Regions from separate parts of the Kribbella sp. DT2 genome, predicted to be linked through region 1. Evidence: riboswitches for the same ligand, from Rfam matches in the RefSeq annotation. Region 1 holds a riboswitch; the other holds the start of a gene.
The links. Region 1 has a riboswitch for ZMP and ZTP ahead of ACLQ2O_RS26875 (glycine hydroxymethyltransferase). Riboswitches for the same ligand answer to the same signal wherever they lie in the genome.

Region 1 (9,399 bases):
GGCGGGTGTGTCGCAGGCCGGGGACGTCGCCTGGTACATCGGCCTGGCCTGGAGTGCGGCGCAGGTGACGTCGCCCGCTGGGGCCGGACTCGTGATGGGGATCGGGGCGTTGCCTCGGGCGCTGGTGCTGCTGTGGGGTGGCGCTCTGGCCGACCGGCTGGATGCGCGGCGGACGATGATCCTGGCCAACCTCGGGCGGATCCTCGTGCTGGCCGTCGCCGCGGTGGTGGTCGCGATCGCCGGCGTCTCCCTCGCGCTCCTGCTCGTCGTCGCCGTGCTGTTCGGGCTGGTGGACGCGCTCTACACGCCGGCGGCCGGGACGATGCCACGGCGGATGGTGCGAGCCGAGGACCTGGTGAAACTTGCCGCGGGCACCCAGTTGGCGAACCGGCTCGCGGTCTTCGTCGGCGCGCCGCTGGGCGGGTTCGTGGTCGCGCACGGCGGACTCGCCGCGGTGATGGTCGTCGACGCGGTCTCGTTCGGGGTGATCGCGATCGCGCTGGCCTGGGTCGTCCGGCCCCGGCTCCCGCAGGTGTCGTCGGCCGGCTCGTCGATCCGCGCCGACCTCAAGGCCGGTTTCGGCTACCTGCGCGGGGACCTGCCGGCGCGGACGCTGGTGATCGCGTTCTTCGGGCTCAACCTGTGCGTCGGCCCGGTGCTGGCCGTCGGTTTGGTGCAGCGTACGTCGGCCGCCGGGTGGGGTGCGGGTTCGCTCGGGTTGTTCCAGGCGTGCTCAGGGATCCTCGCCGCGACCGGCGCCGTGCTGGCGATGCGGTGGAAGCCGGCCAACCTGGCCCGCGCCGGGCTGCTGGCGCTGATCCTCCAGGCCGCCGGCTGCGCGGCGATCGGCTTCGCACCCCGCGCCGGCGTCTTCGTCGCGATGGGCGTCATCGGCTTCACCGCCGGGCTCGCGTCGGCGCAGTTGTCCGCCGCGTTCCAGCAGACCATCTCCCCGGCGTACCTGGGTCGGACGAGCAGCATCGTCAGCCTGTCCGACGAGGCGCTGATGCCGCTGGCGATGACCGGCTTCGGCGCCCTGGCCTCCGGTGCCGGAATCGTCTTCGCCTGCGGCTTTCTCGGCGTGTTCTTCGCTGTGCTGATGATCTGGTCGGCAAGCCGGTTGACCTGACTTGGGTGGGCCCACCGGGGCACCTGGAGAAGGCGCTCGGCGGCGAGTAGGCGCGATCTCTTGCCGGCGGCCGGGCGGAACGCTAGTTTGTGGCGACCAATAGGAAGGTTTCCTAACGGTTGATGCTCGAGGAGCCCCGCCATGCGCCCCTTCCGCCGTGCCGTCCTGCCGCTCGCGGTCGCCGCCAGTCTTGTGCTGGCGATGACGACCGCCGCAGCTTCCGAGGTGACGCCGACGAACGGGCTCGTGCGGATCAACCAGCTCGGGTACGCCGCGGGCGCCGCCAAGGTCGGGTACGTGATGAGCGGCTCGGCGATGACCGGCGCAAGGTTCTCGGTGCTCGATCGATGGGGGCGCCGCGTACTGACCGGGCGCGTCGGTGCGGACGCGGGGGAGTGGAACGCGGCGTACGCGCACGTCCACCGGATCGACTTCTCCGCCGTACGCCGGCCGGGTAGATATCGCGTTGAGGTTGAGGGTTCGTCGAGGCCTTCGCCGGAGTTCGAGGTGAAAGTCGGGGACGGGCTGGAGCAGGCAGCGGCGGACAAGGCGGTCGGGTTCTTCACCGAGCAGCGGGACGGCGCGCACGTGCCGAGCGGCCCGCTCGGGCGGAAGGCGTCGCACCTGACCGATCGTGCGTCGTCGGTCTACGACTGGCCGGTGTTCTCCGGGCCGGACACGGACGCGTCGACCGGCGAGCTGCAGCGGATCGGCGGGCCGGTCGACGTCGAGGGCGGGTGGTTCGACGCCGGCGACTACCTGAAGTTCACCCACATCGCGGCGTACTCGGACTCGTTGCTGTGGGCATCGGCCCGGGACGGCCGGCGGCTGAATCCCACGCTGCTGAAGGAGGCGCGGCACGGGCTCGACTGGCTGGACAAGATGTGGGACGAGCGGACGAAGACCCTCTACATCCAGGTCGGCGTCGGTACCGGGAACGTCGAGGGCACCTTCGTCGGCGACCACGACGTCTGGCGGCTGCCCGAGGTGGACGACTCGCTCTCCGCCCCGGGAGAGCGCTTCCTGAAGAACCGCCCGGTCTTCCGCGCCGCGGCGCCGGGCGAGCCGATCAGCCCGAACCTGGCCGGCCGGACGGCGGCCGCGTTCGCGCTCGCCGCGCAGGTCGAGCTGTCCCTGACGAAAGCCCGCCGGTACCTGGAGACGGCCGCGCAGATCTACGCCCAGGCGAAGACGACCGGGGTGAGTCAGCTGGTCACGTCGCTGCCGTTCGCGTTCTACCCGGAGAGCGCGTGGCGCGACGATCTCGAACTGGGTGCCGCCGAGCTCGCGCTGGCCGCGCAGAAGCTCCGCGACCCACGCGCCAGGACGTGGCTGCAAAGGGCGGACTACTGGGCCGGCCAGTACCTCGAGCACGAAGCGGGCGGCGACACCTTCAACCTGTACGACGTGAGCGCGCTCGCCCACGCCGACCTGATCCGCGCGGCACGGGCCGACCGCCGGATCGCGCTCTCCGGCGCTGATCGCTCGCCGCGGGTGGACGTGACCGCGGTGACGGCCGATCTTCGCGCGCAGCTGGAGATCGGCGTCCGGCGGGCGGCCGGCGAGCCCTTCGGGGCGGGAGCCCAGTACGACAACTTCGACGCCGTACCGCACGCCTTCGGCCTCGCGGCGACCGCGCGGCTCTACCGCTCCGTCACCGGCGACCGCCACTACGACAGCTTCGGTGCCCGCCAGCTGGACTGGAACTTCGGCGCGAACCCGTGGGGCGTGCCGTTCATGATCGGCGTCGGCGAGCCGATCGAACGCTGCCCGCACCACCAGATCGCGAATATCAAGAACCGGCCGCTGGTCGGTGCCGTCGTCAACGGTCCCAACTCCGCGGACCTCTTCGAGGAAGGCCTCGGCGACAACCTCGACGCCATGCGCCCCTGCCCGTCCAGCGGCGTCGACCGCTACGAACCCTTCACCGGCAAGGGCTCCCGGTACGTCGACGACGTGCGCTCCTGGCAGGCTTCGGAACCGGCCGACGACTTCGCCGCGATCGCGGTCTACGCGCTGAGCCTCTAGCGCCCCGGGTGGTCGGGACCGAAGAGCAGAGAGCGCGTGCTGCCCGGAGGCGGCACGCGCTCTCGGCACCCTCAGTTCAGGTCGAGGCCCGGGTAGAGCGGGTGCTTGTCGAGCAGCTCGGCGGAGGCCGCGCGGACCTTGTCGGCGACGCCGTCGGCGAGCACGTACTTCGCCTTCGACGCGGCACCGGCCGCCGTGGTGGTCGGGGTGACGCTCGACAGGACGTCGACCATCAGCTCGGCGACCTTGTCGAACTCGTCGCCGCCGAAGCCGCGGGTGGTGAGCGCCGGCGTGCCGATCCGGACGCCGGAGGTGTACCAGGCACCGTTCGGGTCACGCGGTACGGCGTTGCGGTTGGTGACGATGCCGGCGTCGAGCAGCGCCGACTCGGCCTGCCGGCCGGTGATCCCGTACGACGAGACGTCGAGCAGGACCAGGTGGTTCTCGGTGCCGTCGGTGACCAGCTTCACGCCACGCTTCATCAGGCCCTCGGCCAGCGTGACCGCGTTGTCGGCGACGTTCTGCGCGTAGGTCTTGAACTCCGGCTGCCGCGCCTCGGCCAGCGCGACGGCCTTGGCCGCCATCACCTGGCTGAGCGGGCCGCCGAGCACCATCGGGCACCCGCGGTCGACGGCGTCGGCGTACTCGGGCTGGCACAGCACCATGCCACCGCGCGGGCCGCGCAGCGACTTGTGCGTGGTGGTCGTGGTGACGTGCGCGTGCGGGACCGGGTCGAAGTCGCCGGTGAAGACCTTGCCCGCGACCAGACCGGCGAAGTGCGCCATGTCGACCATCAGCGTCGCGCCGACCTCGTCGGCGATCTCGCGCATCTTGGCGAAGTCGACCTTGCGCGGGTACGCCGAGTAGCCCGCGATCAGGATCAGCGGCTTGAACTCGCGCGCGGTCGCGGCGACCTTGTCGTAGTCCAGCAGCCCGGTCTCCGGGTCGGTGCCGTACGAGCTCTGGTGGAACATCTTGCCGGAGATGTTCGGGCGGAAGCCGTGCGTCAGGTGACCGCCGGCGTCCAGCGACATGCCGAGCATCTTCTGGTCACCGAGCGCCTTGCGCAGCTTGGCCCAGTCCTCGTCGGACAGGTCGTTGACGTGCTTGGCGCTCGCCTCGGCCAGCGCCGGGGACTCGATCCGGTTGGCCAGGATGGCCCAGAAGGCGACCAGGTTGGCGTCGATCCCGGAGTGCGGCTGGACGTAGGCGTGTGGCGCGTCGAACAGGGCCTTCGCGTGGTCCGCGGCGGCCTGCTCGACGATGTCGACGTTCTGGCAGCCGGCGTAGAAGCGGTGGCCGACGGTGCCCTCGGCGTACTTGTCGGACAGCCAGTTGCCCATCGTGAGCAGGGTGGCGGGGGAGGCGTAGTTCTCGCTCGCGATCAGCTTCAGCGAGGAGCGCTGGTCCTCCAGCTCGGAGCGGATGGCGCCGGCGACGGTCGGTTCGACCGCGCCGATGACCTCGAGAGCGTTGCGGTAGGCGGCCGACGCGGCGGTCGCGTCGAAGGGTTGAGTCATCGTCGTCTCTCCTGCGGTTGCACTCGGTCGCGGCACCCAGGCGCACGGTGCCGACGTCTTCTCGCTCCCCGGTGGTTCTCCACCTCACGCGCCAGTCGCGACGCGGTAACCCTAGCGTGTGACGGTCTTCGGCCGGGCAACTCCCTGCTCTGTCAGAAGATGCGATCGACGATCGCTCCGAACGGCGTCGTGCGGGGCAGCGTTCCGAACACTCCACCCCAGTCGCCCGCCAGTCGCGAGGCCACGAACGCGTCGGCCACCTCGGCTGTCGAGTAGCGGACCAGCAGCGACGCCTGCAGACAAGCAGCCATCCGTGCCGCCAGCCGTCGCGCACCGGCTTCGGCCTCGGTCGCGTCGGAGAGCGCTTCCAGTACGTCGGTCACCGCCGCGTCCAGCCGATGGTCGGCACCGCGCACCGCGCCGACCTCGGTCAGCCACGCCTGCAACGACTCGGGCTTGCGCAGGGCCCGCAGCACGTCGAGCGCGTTGACCGTGCCCGAGCCTTCCCAGATCGAGTTGAGCGGCGACTCGCGGAACAGCAGCGGCAGCCCCGACTCCTCGACGTACCCGTTGCCGCCCAGGCACTCCAGTGCCTCGGCGACCATCATCGGCGTCCGCTTGCAGACCCAGAACTTGGCCAGCGGCAGCGCGATCCGCCGGAACGCCTTGGCCTGCTCGTCACCCGCCTCGGACGCGTCGACCGCCGAAGCGAGCCGCATCGCGAGAGCGGTTGCTGCCTCGCTCTCGACCGCCAGGTCCGCCAGCACGTTGCGCATCGCGGGCTTGTCGCGGAGCAGGTCTCCGAAGGCACTCCGGTACGACGTGTGCCAGGTCGCCTCGACCAGCGCGCGCCGCATCAGCGCCGCCGACCCGAGCACGCAGTCCAGCCGGGTCGCGGCCACCATCTCGATGATCGTGCGCACTCCGGCGCCCTCGTCGCCGAGCCGGTACCCGACCGTGCCGCTGAACTCGACCTCGCTGGACGCGTTGGAGCGGTTGCCGAGCTTGTCCTTCAGCCGCTGCAGCGCGAAGACGTTCCGGTTGCCGTCAGCAAGCACCCTCGGCACGACGAAGCAGCTCAAACCCTCGGGCGCCTGGGCGAGCACGAGGAACACGTCGGCCTGCGGTGCCGAGCAGAACCACTTGTGCCCGGTCAGCAGGTACTCGTCACCGCTGCCGGTCGGCGTCGCCGTGGTCAGGTTCGCTCGGACGTCGGAGCCGCCCTGCTTCTCGGTCATCCCCATGCCCGCGAGCACGCCGGTCTTCTCGGCGACGGGCAGCCGGCGTACGTCGTACTGGGTGGAGGTGAGCTTCGGGATCCACTCGCTGCCGAGGGACTCGGAGGCGCGCAGCGCCGGTACGGCGGCGTACGTCATCGAGATCGGGCAGCCGTGGCCGGGCTCGACCTGGGACCACACGTAGAACCCGGCCGCGCGGGTCAGGTGCGGGGACGCCTTGTCGCTGGTCCACGGCGCGGCCTGGAGCCCGAAGCCGACGGCCTTGTCCATCAGCCAGTGCCACGACGGGTGGAAGTCCACCTCGTCGATCCGGTTCCCGTACCGATCGTGCGTCTTCAGGGCCGGCGAGTTCTGGTTCGCCGGGAGCGCGTGGGAGAGCGCTTCCTGCGTTCCCGCGAGCTCTCCGAGCTCCGCCAGCGCCGGATCTTTCGCCAGGTCCCCGTGCGGGCGCAGAGCGTCACCGAGGGAGGAGTCCTGCGTGAAGAAGTTCACTCCGTGGAGTGGGGGAGCCTGGTTCGTTGCAGCGTTTGGGTCCGCCATGTCAGTACGGTAAGCGGTATGGCACGCTCTGGGTCAGCGCGAGGCGGTGGGACGTCGGTCTCACTCGCCTGGTTGCGACGTATTCCCGCGACGACCTGGAAGCTGATCACCCAGACCGTCGGTACCTGTCTGCGCTACCGGGTCACCGGGCTGGCCGCCGAGGGAGCGTTCTTCGCGATCCTCTCGCTGCCGCCGCTGATCTTCGGGCTGGCCGGCTCGATCGGTTTCATCGCCTCGCGGTACTTCGAGGTCGAGACGATCGAGGACATCAAGATCCAGATCGCCGACCTGGCGGCCCGCGCGCTGACTGACGACTCGGTCAAGACCGTCATCGTGCCGACGCTGAACCAGGTGCTCAACGGCGGCCGGCCCGACGTGATCTCGATCGGTTTCGTGCTCGCGCTGTGGTCGGGCAGCCGGGCGCTCAACGTGTTCGTCGACACGATCACGATCATGTACGGGATGGGCGGCAAGCGCGGCATCGTCCGGACCCGGGCACTGTCGTTCAGCCTGTACTGCGCGGCGCTGGTGATCGGTGTCATCGTGCTGCCGCTGGTCCTGGCCGGCCCGGACGCGGTCGACGCGTTGCTGCCGCACCGGCTGGACTTCCTGCACCAGCTGTACTGGCCCGTCGTGACGATCCTGTCGGCGGGCTTCCTGAACACGCTGTACCACCTGTCGGTGCCGGTCCGGACGCCGTGGGTCTCGGACCTGCCCGGCTCGTTCCTGGCGTTGTCGATCTGGATCCTCGGCAGCTTCGTGCTGCGCTGGATCCTGCAGAGCACGGTCGGCGGTACGTCGATCTACGGGCCGCTGGCGGCGCCGATCGCCGTACTGATGTGGCTGTACATGACGGCGATCGCCGTACTGATCGGTGCCGCGCTGAACGCGGTCGTCGACCGGCTCTGGCCGCACAAGGCGCGCAAGGAAGAGCCGGTGATGAAGGCCGAGGCCGAGCCGCACCACGAGGAGCATCCGCTGACACCGGGCGAGCTGCGGCCTGAGGTGAAGCTTGCTCGGACCGTCGAGGCGATGTCGCCGGGGTCGCCTGTTGATCCGCCGGGGCACGAGGTGGGATATCCGTCGCACGACGGGCAGCCGGCGCCGGAGAAGCAGCCGGTGGTGGCCGAGGCGCCTGCTGTTGAGCCTCCTGCTGTTGAGCCTCCTGCTGTCGAAAACCCTGCTGCCGAGAAGCCTGCTGTTGAGAAGCCGGCGGCCGAGATGGCGACCGCCGAGCCCGACAAGGTTTCGCAGACGAACCGGTCCGAATCCACGCCGTAGTAATTCCGGTGCGGTGGGTCGCAAGTCGACCTACGCTTCTCCGTAGCGCGACAGTCCGCCGGGATCCGGCGGCAGGAACCCCTGAAGGGAGTTGAGACGACCATGAACTCCGATCTGGCCCACGAGGACCACCGAGCCGATGGGCCTGCTCTCTCCCACACTGTTCGGCCGCCGAGCTGATCTCCGCGGCCGGGCCTCCCGAAAGGTTCGTCGCACCATGTCAGCAACGCTCGAATCCCTCGGCCTGGACCAGCCCACGGCCGACTACCTCTCTGCTCTTCCGGGCCTGATCCACGGCCGCGTCATCCGGGTCGACAAAGGCCTGTCCACCGTTCTCACCGAGGACGGTCCCGTCCGCGCCAGCTGGTCCGGTGGCGTGCTCGCCGCCGTCGCCGAGGACTCCCAGTCGTCCCCGTGCACCGGCGACTGGGTCGGCCTGCGGCAGTGGCCCGACGACCGGATCACGCTCGAGGCGATCGCTCCACGCCGTACGGCGATCGTCCGCGCCGAGGTCGGCGGATCGTCCCGCGGCCAGGTGCTCGCCTCCAACGTCGACGTGATCGCCATCGTCGTCGGCCTGATCCCCGAGCCGAACATCGGCCGGATCGAACGCTTCCTCGCCCTGGCCTGGGAGAGCGGCGCGCAGCCGGTCGTCGTACTGACCAAGTCCGATCTCGTCGGCGACGCGGACTCGATCGCCGAGGACGTCGCCACGGCCGCGCCCGGTGCCGACGTAGTGGTCTGCAGCGCGACGACCGGCGAAGGGATCTCCGAGGTTCGCGGGTTGCTCGCCGGCAACGCGACGATGGCGCTGCTCGGCGTCAGTGGCGCGGGCAAGTCGTCGCTCGTCAACGCCCTGGCCGGCGTCGAGCTGCTCGACGTCCAGGCGATCCGCGAGGACGGCAAGGGGCGTCACACTTCCGTACGCCGTGAGCTGATCCTGCTGCCGCAGGGCGGCGTCGTGATCGACACACCTGGACTGCGGGGGATCGGGCTGCAGGAGTTCGGCGAGGGGCTGACCTCGGCGTTCCCGGACATCAGCGGGCTGGCGGAGCACTGCAAGTTCAAGGACTGCGTCCACCAGACCGAGCCCGGCTGCGCGGTGCAGAAAGCCCTTGCCGACGGCACCCTTCCGGTCCGCCGGTACGAGAGCTGGATCAAGCTGAAGCGCGAGGCCGCGTTCATGGCCCGGCGGACGGACGCCCGGCTGCGCGCGGAGGCGAAGAAGGAGTGGGCCCGGCAGACGAAGAACTACCGCAAGGACATCACGCCGCGGCAGTGAGTGATCCGGCCGAGTGTGCGATCGGGATCGGTGGAAGACTCGGGGTATGAGTCGATCGGTGCTGGTGACGGGAGCTTCCCGAGGAATCGGCGCGGCAACAGCGAAGGCTTTTGCCGCGGCCGGGGACCGGGTCGCGGTGCACTACGGCGCGTCGGCCTCGGCCGCCGCGGACGTGCTGAAGGAGCTGCCGGGGGAGGGGCACGTCGTCGTACAGGCTGAGCTGGCCGACCCCGACGCGATCCGCCGGATGGTCGACGAAGCCGCGGCGGCGCTCGGCGGGATCGACGTGCTGGTCAACAACGCGGCGGTGTACGCGCCGCATCCGATCCGGCGTACGTCGTACGAGGAATGGCAGCAGGCCTGGGCCGACACGCTCGGCGT
Region 2 (9,399 bases), 130 kb from region 1:
GCGGCGCTGTGTCTGCCGCCGATGGTCGGCGTGACGGTCGGGCTGAGCGAGGGGGCGACGGTGATTCCGGCGTTCTCGCCGGTCGCCACCGCGCTCACCGCGGGCGGAGTGGTGCTGCTCGGGCTGCTCTCGATCATGCTGCCCACCCGCCGGGTGTTGCGCCACCGACCGGTGGACGCCATCGGCATCCGCGAGTGATCGGGCCGGGGTGATGCCATTGAAGTGTCCGGATCTGGGCAGTGCGTGCTCTTGACGAGCAGTTGTGCGCAGTGAATGACTGGTGGGGCACACCTTCCGCCCCAAGGAGTCGCCATGCGCCGCATCGGTCCAGCGGTGGCAGTTGCCGCCGCGCTCGCTCTCGCCGTCCAGCCCTTCGCCCTCTCCGCCCAAGCCGGCCCGACGCCTCCCGGCGCGGCGGCGACCACCAGCTCCGGCAAGGCATCGGTGAACCCCGAGCCTCAGCAGACCACCCCGCGGCGTGACGGCTTCGCCCTCGGCCGGACGGTCGGCCTGGTGCGCGGCCCGACCACCGACGCCGATGCCGAGCGGGTCGTCCGCGCGACGCTCGAGCGTGCGGGCGTCCGCACGGTCCGGGTCACCGACGGCGCCGATCCGCGGACCGACGTCACCGTCTGGCTCGGCGGGAACGATCGCGCGCTGCAGGACCTGGACGTCGCCCCGCCGGCCGGTCTCGCGGCCGAGGGGTATGTGCTTGCCGTAGGCACCTATCGTGGACGGCACCAGGTCGTCCTCGCCGGCGTCGACACCGACGGGACGTACTACGCCGCCCGCACGCTCGACCAGTTGGTGCGGGGCCGGCAGGTCGGCGGCACCGAGATCCGCGACTGGCCGACGATGCGGTACCGCGGGTCGATCGAGGGCTTCTACGGTACGCCGTGGTCGCAGGCCGATCGGCTCGACCATCTCGACTACCTCGGCGCGCACCGGATGAACACCTACGAGTACGCGCCGAAGGACGACCCGTACCACCGCGAGCAGTGGCGTGATCCGTACCCGGCGGACAAGCTCGCCGAGCTGGGGGAGTTGGTGAACAGGGCCCGAGGCAACAAGGTCGACTTCACCTTCGCGCTCTCGCCCGGGCTGTCGATCTGCTACACCGCCGACGCCGACTACCAGGCGCTGGTCGCGAAGTTCGAGGCGCTGTACGCGCTGGGTGCTCGGTCGTTCAACGTGCCGCTGGACGACATCGACTACAACACCTGGCACTGCGACGCGGACCGGGCCAAGTACGGCACGGGTGGTGGTGCGGCCGGTCAGGCGCAGAGTGAGCTGCTCAACCGGATCCAGCGCGAGTGGGTCGCGACGAAGCCTGGGGTCGCGCCGCTGCAGATGGTGCCGACCGAGTACTACAACGTCTCCGAGACGCCGTACAAGAAAGCTCTCCGCGAGCAGTTGGACGCGGCCGTTGTCGTGCACTGGACGGGGATCGGGGTGGTCCCGAAGACGATCACGGCCGCGCAGGCCGCCGAGGCGAAGGCCGTGTTCGGTCACGACATCCTGGTCTGGGACAACTATCCGGTCAACGACTACGCCGCCGGGCGGTTGCTGCTGGCCGACTACAGCGGTCGCGAACGCGGGATCGCCGATCACGTCGTGGGCGTGATCTCGAACCCGATGAACCAGGCCGCGGTCAGCAAGGTCGCGCTCTCCTCGTTCGCCGAGCTGGGCTGGAAGCCGGCCACGTACGACGAGCGCGCCGCGTGGGAACGCGCCCTCGCGGAGAGAGCGGGCGGGGATCGGCGGACGATCGAGGCCCTGAAGGTGTTCGCGGACCTGAACACGTACGACACGACGCTGCACCCGGAGTCGGCTCCTGAGTTGGCGGCGCGGATCGATGCGTTCTGGACGGCGTACGACGGTGAAAAAGATAGAGCGATTCGAAGACTCCTCCCGTACTTCCAGGCGGTGACTCGGGCTCCTGTGCAGATCCGGGCTGGGGTGGTTGATCCGGCGTTCGGTGACGAGGCGAAGGCTTGGCTGGATGCGACCGTCTTGTGGGGGCAGGCGCTCGAGGAGTCGCTCGGGTTGCTGGAGGCTCTCGACCACGGCGACGGCGCGGCGGCTTGGGCGAAGCGTCAGGAGATCGACAAGTTGACCGGCCAGGCGAAGGCGATCCGGGACGTACGGGAACCGCACTCCGGGACCTACCCGCGGATCGGCGAGGGCGTGGTCGACGTGTTCGTCGCCAAGGTCGGGCAGGTGCACGACGCGTGGATGGGGTTGCTGCCGGGGCGGACGGCGACGGCGAGCGTTCCGACGTACGCGGAGAACGTGCCGGGCCGGATGGTCGACGGGGACGAGTCGACGTTCTACTGGAGCAACCGTGCTCCGGCAGCGAACGACGAGATCCGGGTCGACCTCGGCGCGGTGCGGGAGATCGGTGCGATCGCCCTACTGATGGGGAAGGACGGGAGCCCGGACGACGTCATCCAGTCCGGGGCGTTGGAGTGGTCGGCGGATGGTCAGACGTGGACCGAGCTGACCCGCGCGACGACCGCCGAGGTCCGCGCGACGGCTCCGGCGGGGACGAAGGCTCGGTACGTGCGGTACCGGGCTTTGGCGGCCAATGCGTCCAACTGGTTGGTTGTCAGAGAGTTCTCTGTGCAGGTCACGGACGGGTCGGAGGTGGTGCTGACGGCGTCGGGTGGGCCGGCGCCTGCCGAGGGATCGGCGTTGGCGCGGGCTGTTGACGGGGATGTCGGTACGGCGTACGTGGCGGGTGCGGCGCCGGGGGAGGGTGACGTGCTGACTGTGACGGCGTCTTCTCCGGCTGTGGTGGATCGGGTGACCGTGTTGCAGCGGGCTGATGCGGCCGCGGCTGGTCGGGTGGAGGTGCACACCGCTGCTGGCTGGAGGGAGGTTGGTGTGGTGCGCTCGGCGTACGCGGCGCTGCGCGTGAGCGGTACGGTCGACGCCGTCCGCGTGCGGTGGACCGCCAGAGCGACGGCACCACAGGTCGCCGAGGTGATCCTTCACCGGGCGACTGGGTAAACTGGCCGGCGGGCCGCTACTGGCGTTCAGGTGGACCACCACCGGGGAACGGCCCGCCGGACTCTCGCAGGTTCGGCTGCAGCCGCGCGCCTGGGCAACGACGGATATTCGCCGACGCCCGAAGGAGCGCCCTATGACCACACCAGAGAACGCCGCCGACGCCCGGACCACCGCCAAGCCGATGATCGGTACCGACCTCGCCGCGGACATGGTGGCGCAGGCCGCCGTACGGGCGAAGAAGCTGCAGGACGAGACCGGCGTGCAGCCGTGCCTGGCGACCGTGCTGGTCGGTGACGATCCCGCGTCGGCGACGTACGTGCGGATGAAGCAGAACCGGAGCAAGAAGGCCGGTATCGGCTCGGTCAGCGTCACGCTGCCGGCGACGACCACCACCGACGAGCTGGTCGCGGAGCTGACCAGGCTGTCCGACGACTCGACCGTGCACGGGATCCTGCTGCAACACCCGGTGCCGGAGCAGATCGACGAGCGGGCAGCGTTCGAGGCGATCGCGCCGGGCAAGGACGTCGACGGCGTGACCATGCACTCGTTCGCGGCGATGGCCTTCGGCGAGCCCGGGTTCCGCTCGTGCACGCCCGGCGGGATCCTGCGGCTGCTGCAGGCGTACGACGTACCGCTGTCCGGTGCGCACGCGGTCGTCATCGGACGGAGCCCGATCCTGGGCAAGCCGGCCGGAATGTTGCTGCTGGCATCGAACGCGACCGTCACCTACACGCACTCGCGGACCGTGGACCTGCCGGCGCTGGTGCGCCAGGCCGACCTCGTGGTCGCCGCCGTCGGCAAGCCGAACTTCGTCCGCGGGGACTGGCTGAAGCCGGGCGCCGTGGTGGTCGATGCCGGGTACAACGAGGGCAACGTCGGCGACGTGCACGCCGAGGAGGCCGCCCGGGTCGCGAGCCTGCTGACGCCGGTGCCCGGTGGGGTCGGCCCGATGACGATTGCGCTCCTGCTGGAGCAGACCGTCGACGCGGCGGAAGCACAAACCGCCCGCAGCTGACACCGCGACCCCCTTGCGTCCGAAGAAGACGCATGCGTCCGAAGAACCCGAGGCTATAGCGCTCGGTTCTTCGGACGCAGCACGATTCTTCGGACGTCAGGGCCGGTGGCGAGACGGGTGAGCACCGCGCGGGCGGTCTGACCTAATGTTGAGACTGGTGTCCAGCGCCGAGGAGCGGTGCGGGACGTGGTGAGCTAGGAGGCAGGACAGTGGCGGTACGGGCGATCCGGGGTGCCACCCAGCTGGACGCGGACGAGCGGGAGCACCTGCTCGAGCGGACGGCCGAGCTGGTCCGGGCGGTGCTGCAGGCGAACGATCTCGCGTCGGAGGACCTGATCAGCATCCTGTTCACCGTCACGCCCGACCTGAGCTCGGAGTTTCCCGCGGTGGCCGGCCGGCAGATCGGGCTGACCGACGTACCGCTGATGTGCATGCAGGAGATCGCCGTCCCGCACGCGCTGCCGCGGGTGGTCCGGATGATGCTGCACACCGAGACACCGCGCTCGCGGGAGAAGATCCAGCACGTCTACCTGCACGGCGCCACCGCGCTGCGCCCGGACCTGACCGGCGCCCAGTGACAGACCCGCTGGCCCCGGCAACACCCGCGGCACCGGCGACCGCCTTACGCGGTCCCGTCCGCATCGTCGGCACCGGACTGATCGGTACGTCGATCGGCCTGGCGCTCGCGCGCCTCGGAGTCGTCGTCGAGCTGATCGACGGCGACCCCGACAACGCGCTGATGGCCGAACGCATCGGCGCGGGCTCGCGCCTGGTGCAGCTCGAGCCGCAGCTCGTCGTCGTCGCCGTACCGCCGGACCACGTCGGCACGGTGATCGCCGAGCAGCTGGAGCAGACCGACGCCGTCGTCACCGATGCCGCGAGCGTGAAGGGCAAGCCTCTCGCCGACGCCAAGGCGCTGACGCAGGCAGCCGGTCGGCCAGGCGACATCAGCAGGTACGTCGGCAGCCACCCGATGGCCGGCTCGGAGCGCAACGGCCCGCTGGCCGGTCGCGCGGATCTGTTCGAGGGCGCTACCTGGGCGATCACCCCGCACGGCACGAGCGACCCGGCCGCCGTCGAGCTCGTACGCCGGCTCGCCGAGGCCTGCGGCGCGCGGACCGTCGAGCTGTCGGTCCCGGACCACGACCTGGCCGTCGCCCGCGTCTCGCACCTGCCGCAGCTGATGTCGTCGCTGGCCGCGGGCACGCTCGTCGACGCGCCGGCCGAGCACTTGGAGCTGTCCGGCCAGGGCGTCCGCGACGTGACCCGGATCGCCGCGAGCGACCCGGGGATGTGGACCCAGATCGTGGCCGCGAACTCGCCCGCGCTGAGTGGTCTGCTGGAGCAGATCCGCGACGACCTCGACCGGCTGTTGATTGCCCTGAGCAAGGAAAAGCCTGGCTCCGGCCACGCCGACGACGAGGTGACGGCCGTACTGCGCCGTGGTGTTTCCGGCGCGGTCCGTGTCCCGGGCAAGCACGGCGCCCCGCACATCGAGCTCGTTCCCGTGCTGGTCACCATCCCCGACCGCCCGGGCCAGCTGGCCCGGTTGTTCGCCGACGCGGCCGCGTCCGGCGCCAACGTCGAGGACCTGCGGATCGACCACAGCCCGGGCCGCCCGGTCGGTGAGGTCGAGCTGGCGGTCAAACCGGCGTCGGTCGATCAGCTGGTCGAGGTACTGACCGAGCGTGGCTGGTCCGTGCACCGGTAATCTTCCGCCCATGATCATCGCTGTCGACGGCCCGAGCGGTTCCGGTAAATCGAGTACGGCCCGTGGAGTGGCCGCCAAACTGGGCCTGAAGTACCTGGACACCGGCGCGATGTACCGGGCGGTGACCTGGTCGGCGATGGAGGCCGGTCTCGACCTGACCGACACCGCCGCGGTCGCCGACCGGGCCCGCGCGGTCGAGCTGGGGATCAGCACCGACCCGCAGCTGGCGCACTTCACCGCCGACGGCGCCGACGTGACCGAGGCGATCCGCGACCCGCGGATCAGTGAGAACGTCAGCAGGATCGCCACCAACCTCGACGTACGGCACGAGCTGATCCGGCGGCAGCGGGAGATCATCGACGACGCCCAGCCCGGCGGGGGGATCGTGGTCGAGGGCCGGGACATCGCGACCGTGGTCGCCACCGACGCCGAGCTCAAGGTGCTGCTGACCGCCGACCAGGACGCCCGGATGGCCCGCCGCAAGGCCGAGCTGGCCGAGGGCGCGCTGACCGCGGAGCAGCTGCGCGACCAGATCGTCCGCCGCGACGCCGACGACGCCACCGTGTCCCAGTTCGAGGTCGCCTCGGACGGTGCGGTGACGATCGACTCCACCCACCTGTCCCTGGAGGAGGTCATCGACGTGATCAGCAGGCTCGCGAAGGAGGCCGAGGCCGCGCCGCCACGCGATCCGCGGGAGTCATGACAGCCGAACTGACCAGGCACCAGGAACTGCCCCGGACCGACGACCTGTCGTCGCTGCCGTACCGGCTCGGCGGAGTGATCCGTCACGTCGTCGGGCCGTACCTGCGCTGGCGCTACGACCTGACGATCCACCACGAGGAGCTCTTCCCGCGCAGAGGCCCGGTGCTGCTGGCGCCGAACCACGTCGGGCTCCTGGACGGACCGCTGCTGGGCGCCACCGCGCCGCGGATGCTGCACCAGCTCGGCAAGATCGAGGCGTTCGACGGGATGCAGGGCAAGTTCCTGCACCGGGCCGGGCAGATCCCGGTCGACCGTACGACGTACGACACGCTGGCGATCCGCAAGGCGATCAAGGTGCTGCGCGACGGCAACGTGATGAGCATCTACCCCGAGGGCACCCGGGGCCGGGGCGACTTCCGGCGGATCCGGGTCGGCGTGGCCTACCTGGCGATGGTCACCGGGGCGCCGATCCTGCCCGTTGCCCTGCTCGGCACCCGCCTGCCGGGCGGCAGTGTGGAGGCGTATCCCCCCAGGGGGAGCCGGGTCGACGTCGTGTACGGCGAACCTTTCACCGTGGAGCGCGTACCCTTTCCTCGGAGGCACACCGACGTACGGGCGGTGGCCGACCAGATCGGCGACGTCTTGCGGGCGCATGTCCAGGCCGCCGTCGCAGCCACCGGCCACCCGCTTCCGGGCAAGCCAGACCAGAAGGATCCTGATGAGTGACCTGCCCACCGGCTACGAGTACGACGCCGAGCCGTCGCACGACGACGACACCGGCCCCGTACCCGTCCTGGCGATCGTAGGCCGCCCCAACGTCGGCAAGTCGACGCTGGTGAACCGGATCATCGGCCGCCGTGAGGCGGTCGTCGAGGACACCCCGGGTGTCACTCGGGACCGTGTCTCGTACGACGCCGACTGGGCCGGCCGGGCCTTCACGGTCGTCGACACCGGCGGCTGGGACCCGGACGCGGTCGGGATGGCCGCGCTGGTGGCCGCCCAGGCCGAGATCGCGATCAACGCCGCCGACGCGGTGCTGTTCGTGGTCGACGCGACCGTGGGCATCACCGACGCCGACGAGGCCGTGGTCCGGGTGCTGCGCAAGTCCGGCAAGCCCGTCGTACTGGCCGCGAACAAGGTCGACGACCAGCGGGTCGAGGCCGAGGCGATGAACCTGTGGGGCCTCGGCATCGGCGAGCCGTTCCCGATCTCGGCGATGCACGGGCGGGGGACCGGCGACATGCTGGACGCCGTACTGGCCGCGCTGCCGGAGGCGCCGCCGGAGCGCGACCCCGAGACCGGGGGACCGCGCCGCGTCGCGGTCGTCGGCAAGCCGAACGTGGGCAAGTCCTCGCTGCTGAACAAGGTCGCCAAGGAGGACCGGGTCGTCGTCAGCGACGTGTCCGGTACGACGGTCGACCCGGTCGACGAGCTGATCACGCTCGGCGGCAAGCAGTGGCGCTTCATCGACACCGCCGGCATCCGGCGCAAGGTGAAGAACGTCCAGGGCCACGAGTACTACGCCAGCCTGCGGACCAACAGCGCGATCGAGCGCGCCGAGGTCGTCGTCGTGGTCGTCGACGCCTCCGAGCCGATGACCGAGCAGGACCTGCGGATCATGGACATGGTCGAGCAGGCCGGCAAGGCGCTCGTGATCGCCTACAACAAGTGGGACATGGTCGACGAGGACCGGCGTTACTACCTGGAGAAGGAGATCGACCGCGATCTCGTCCAGCTGCGCTGGGCCCCGCGGGTGAACATCAGCGCCCTGACCGGGCGGCACATGGAGAAGCTGGTCCCGGCCATCGAGGCGGCTCTGGACGGCTGGGAGACCCGCGTCCCGACCGGTCAGCTGAACGCGTTCCTCGGCCGGTTGGTTGCCGCGCACCCCCATCCGGTGCGGTCGGGCAAGCAGCCGAAGATCCTGTTCGGCACCCAGGCCACGACGATGCCGCCGACCTTCGCGATCTTCACCTCCGGGCAGATCGAGCCGTCGTACCAGCGGTTCATCGAGCGCCGGCTGCGGGAGGACTTCGGCTTCGTCGGCAGTCCGGTGGACGTCCAGATCCGGGCCCGTCAGAAGAAGGCGAAACGCTGATCGGCCCGGTGCCGAAACACCCCTGAGGATGGGGTAAGGTTTACCCCGGTCGGCCGCGAGGACGATCGTTCGGGCTGTGGCCTAGCCTGGTAAGGCGCTTGTCTGGGGGACAAGAGATCGCGAGTTCAAATCTCGCCAGCCCGACGAAGAAGCCCTGGTGAGAGTTCACTCTCACCAGGGCTTTCGGCTTTTCACGGCTCGAAGCTCGCGGCCATCCGGGCGAGTGCGTCGAGGCCGCCCGCGAGCTGGTCCGGGGTGAACGGGCCGATCAGCCGTGCTGCCGACAGCAGACCGATCGTCGCGCTCGACAGAGCGATCGCGAGGTGCTCGGGATCGACGTCGGCGGCGAGCATTCCCTGTGCCTGCAGGGCGCGCAGCCACTCGACGACCGACGCGTGGCGTGCGTGGTAGCGGCCGTCGGTGACGGTGCCGACGTGGGTGCCGAGCGTTCCGCGGTCGTCGAGGAAGGCGGCCGTCATCAACTGGTCCTCGAGCAGAGCCTGTACAGCGGCGCGGTAGGCGTCGCTGAGTCTTGGGAGCTCGGCTGCGGTCCTGGCTCTGAGGCGTTCCGTTCCGCGCTGCAGCAGCGCGTCGAGGATGGCGCGTTTGCTGTCGAACTCGAGATAGACCGCCCCCTTGCCGATCCCGGCCCGGGCAGCGACCCCGGCGACACTCATCGCGTCGAAGCCGCTGTCGAGCACGAGCGCCTCGGCGGCGTCCAGGATGCGCTCGCGGCGGTCCGGGACGAGTGGCCGCGGCATCAGCCGAGTCCGCGCAGAAAGTCGAGCACCGCCGGTACGACGAGGTCGGGCCGGTCGCGCTGCACCCAGTGCCCAGCGCCCGGGACGGTCAGCAGCGTCC

Region 2: another riboswitch for ZMP and ZTP. It lies ahead of ACLQ2O_RS26290 (bifunctional 5,10-methylenetetrahydrofolate dehydrogenase/5,10-methenyltetrahydrofolate cyclohydrolase); the one in region 1 lies ahead of ACLQ2O_RS26875 (glycine hydroxymethyltransferase).

Annotation. Positions count from the first base shown of each region.
Region 1 is NZ_JBNCLH010000006.1:490,694-500,092, forward strand. It holds gene ACLQ2O_RS26865 (MFS transporter) at 1-1,129, shown strand, start outside; gene ACLQ2O_RS26870 (glycoside hydrolase family 9 protein) at 1,271-3,157, shown strand; gene ACLQ2O_RS26875 (glycine hydroxymethyltransferase) at 3,229-4,677, opposite strand; ZMP/ZTP riboswitch at 4,705-4,786, opposite strand; gene ACLQ2O_RS26880 (acyl-CoA dehydrogenase family protein) at 4,830-6,455, opposite strand; gene ACLQ2O_RS26885 (YhjD/YihY/BrkB family envelope integrity protein) at 6,474-7,736, shown strand; gene rsgA (ribosome small subunit-dependent GTPase A) at 7,954-9,018, shown strand; gene ACLQ2O_RS26895 (SDR family NAD(P)-dependent oxidoreductase) at 9,065-9,399, shown strand, end outside.
Region 2 is NZ_JBNCLH010000006.1:359,658-369,056, forward strand. It holds gene ACLQ2O_RS26280 (ABC transporter permease) at 1-198, shown strand, start outside; gene ACLQ2O_RS26285 (beta-N-acetylglucosaminidase domain-containing protein) at 313-3,012, shown strand; ZMP/ZTP riboswitch at 3,018-3,115, shown strand; gene ACLQ2O_RS26290 (bifunctional 5,10-methylenetetrahydrofolate dehydrogenase/5,10-methenyltetrahydrofolate cyclohydrolase) at 3,146-4,027, shown strand; gene aroH (chorismate mutase) at 4,237-4,605, shown strand; gene ACLQ2O_RS26300 (prephenate dehydrogenase) at 4,602-5,738, shown strand; gene cmk ((d)CMP kinase) at 5,749-6,441, shown strand; gene ACLQ2O_RS26310 (lysophospholipid acyltransferase family protein) at 6,438-7,166, shown strand; gene der (ribosome biogenesis GTPase Der) at 7,159-8,538, shown strand; tRNA gene ACLQ2O_RS26320 (tRNA-Pro) at 8,609-8,682, shown strand; gene ACLQ2O_RS26325 (TetR/AcrR family transcriptional regulator) at 8,730-9,299, opposite strand; gene ACLQ2O_RS26330 (alpha/beta fold hydrolase) at 9,299-9,399, opposite strand, start outside.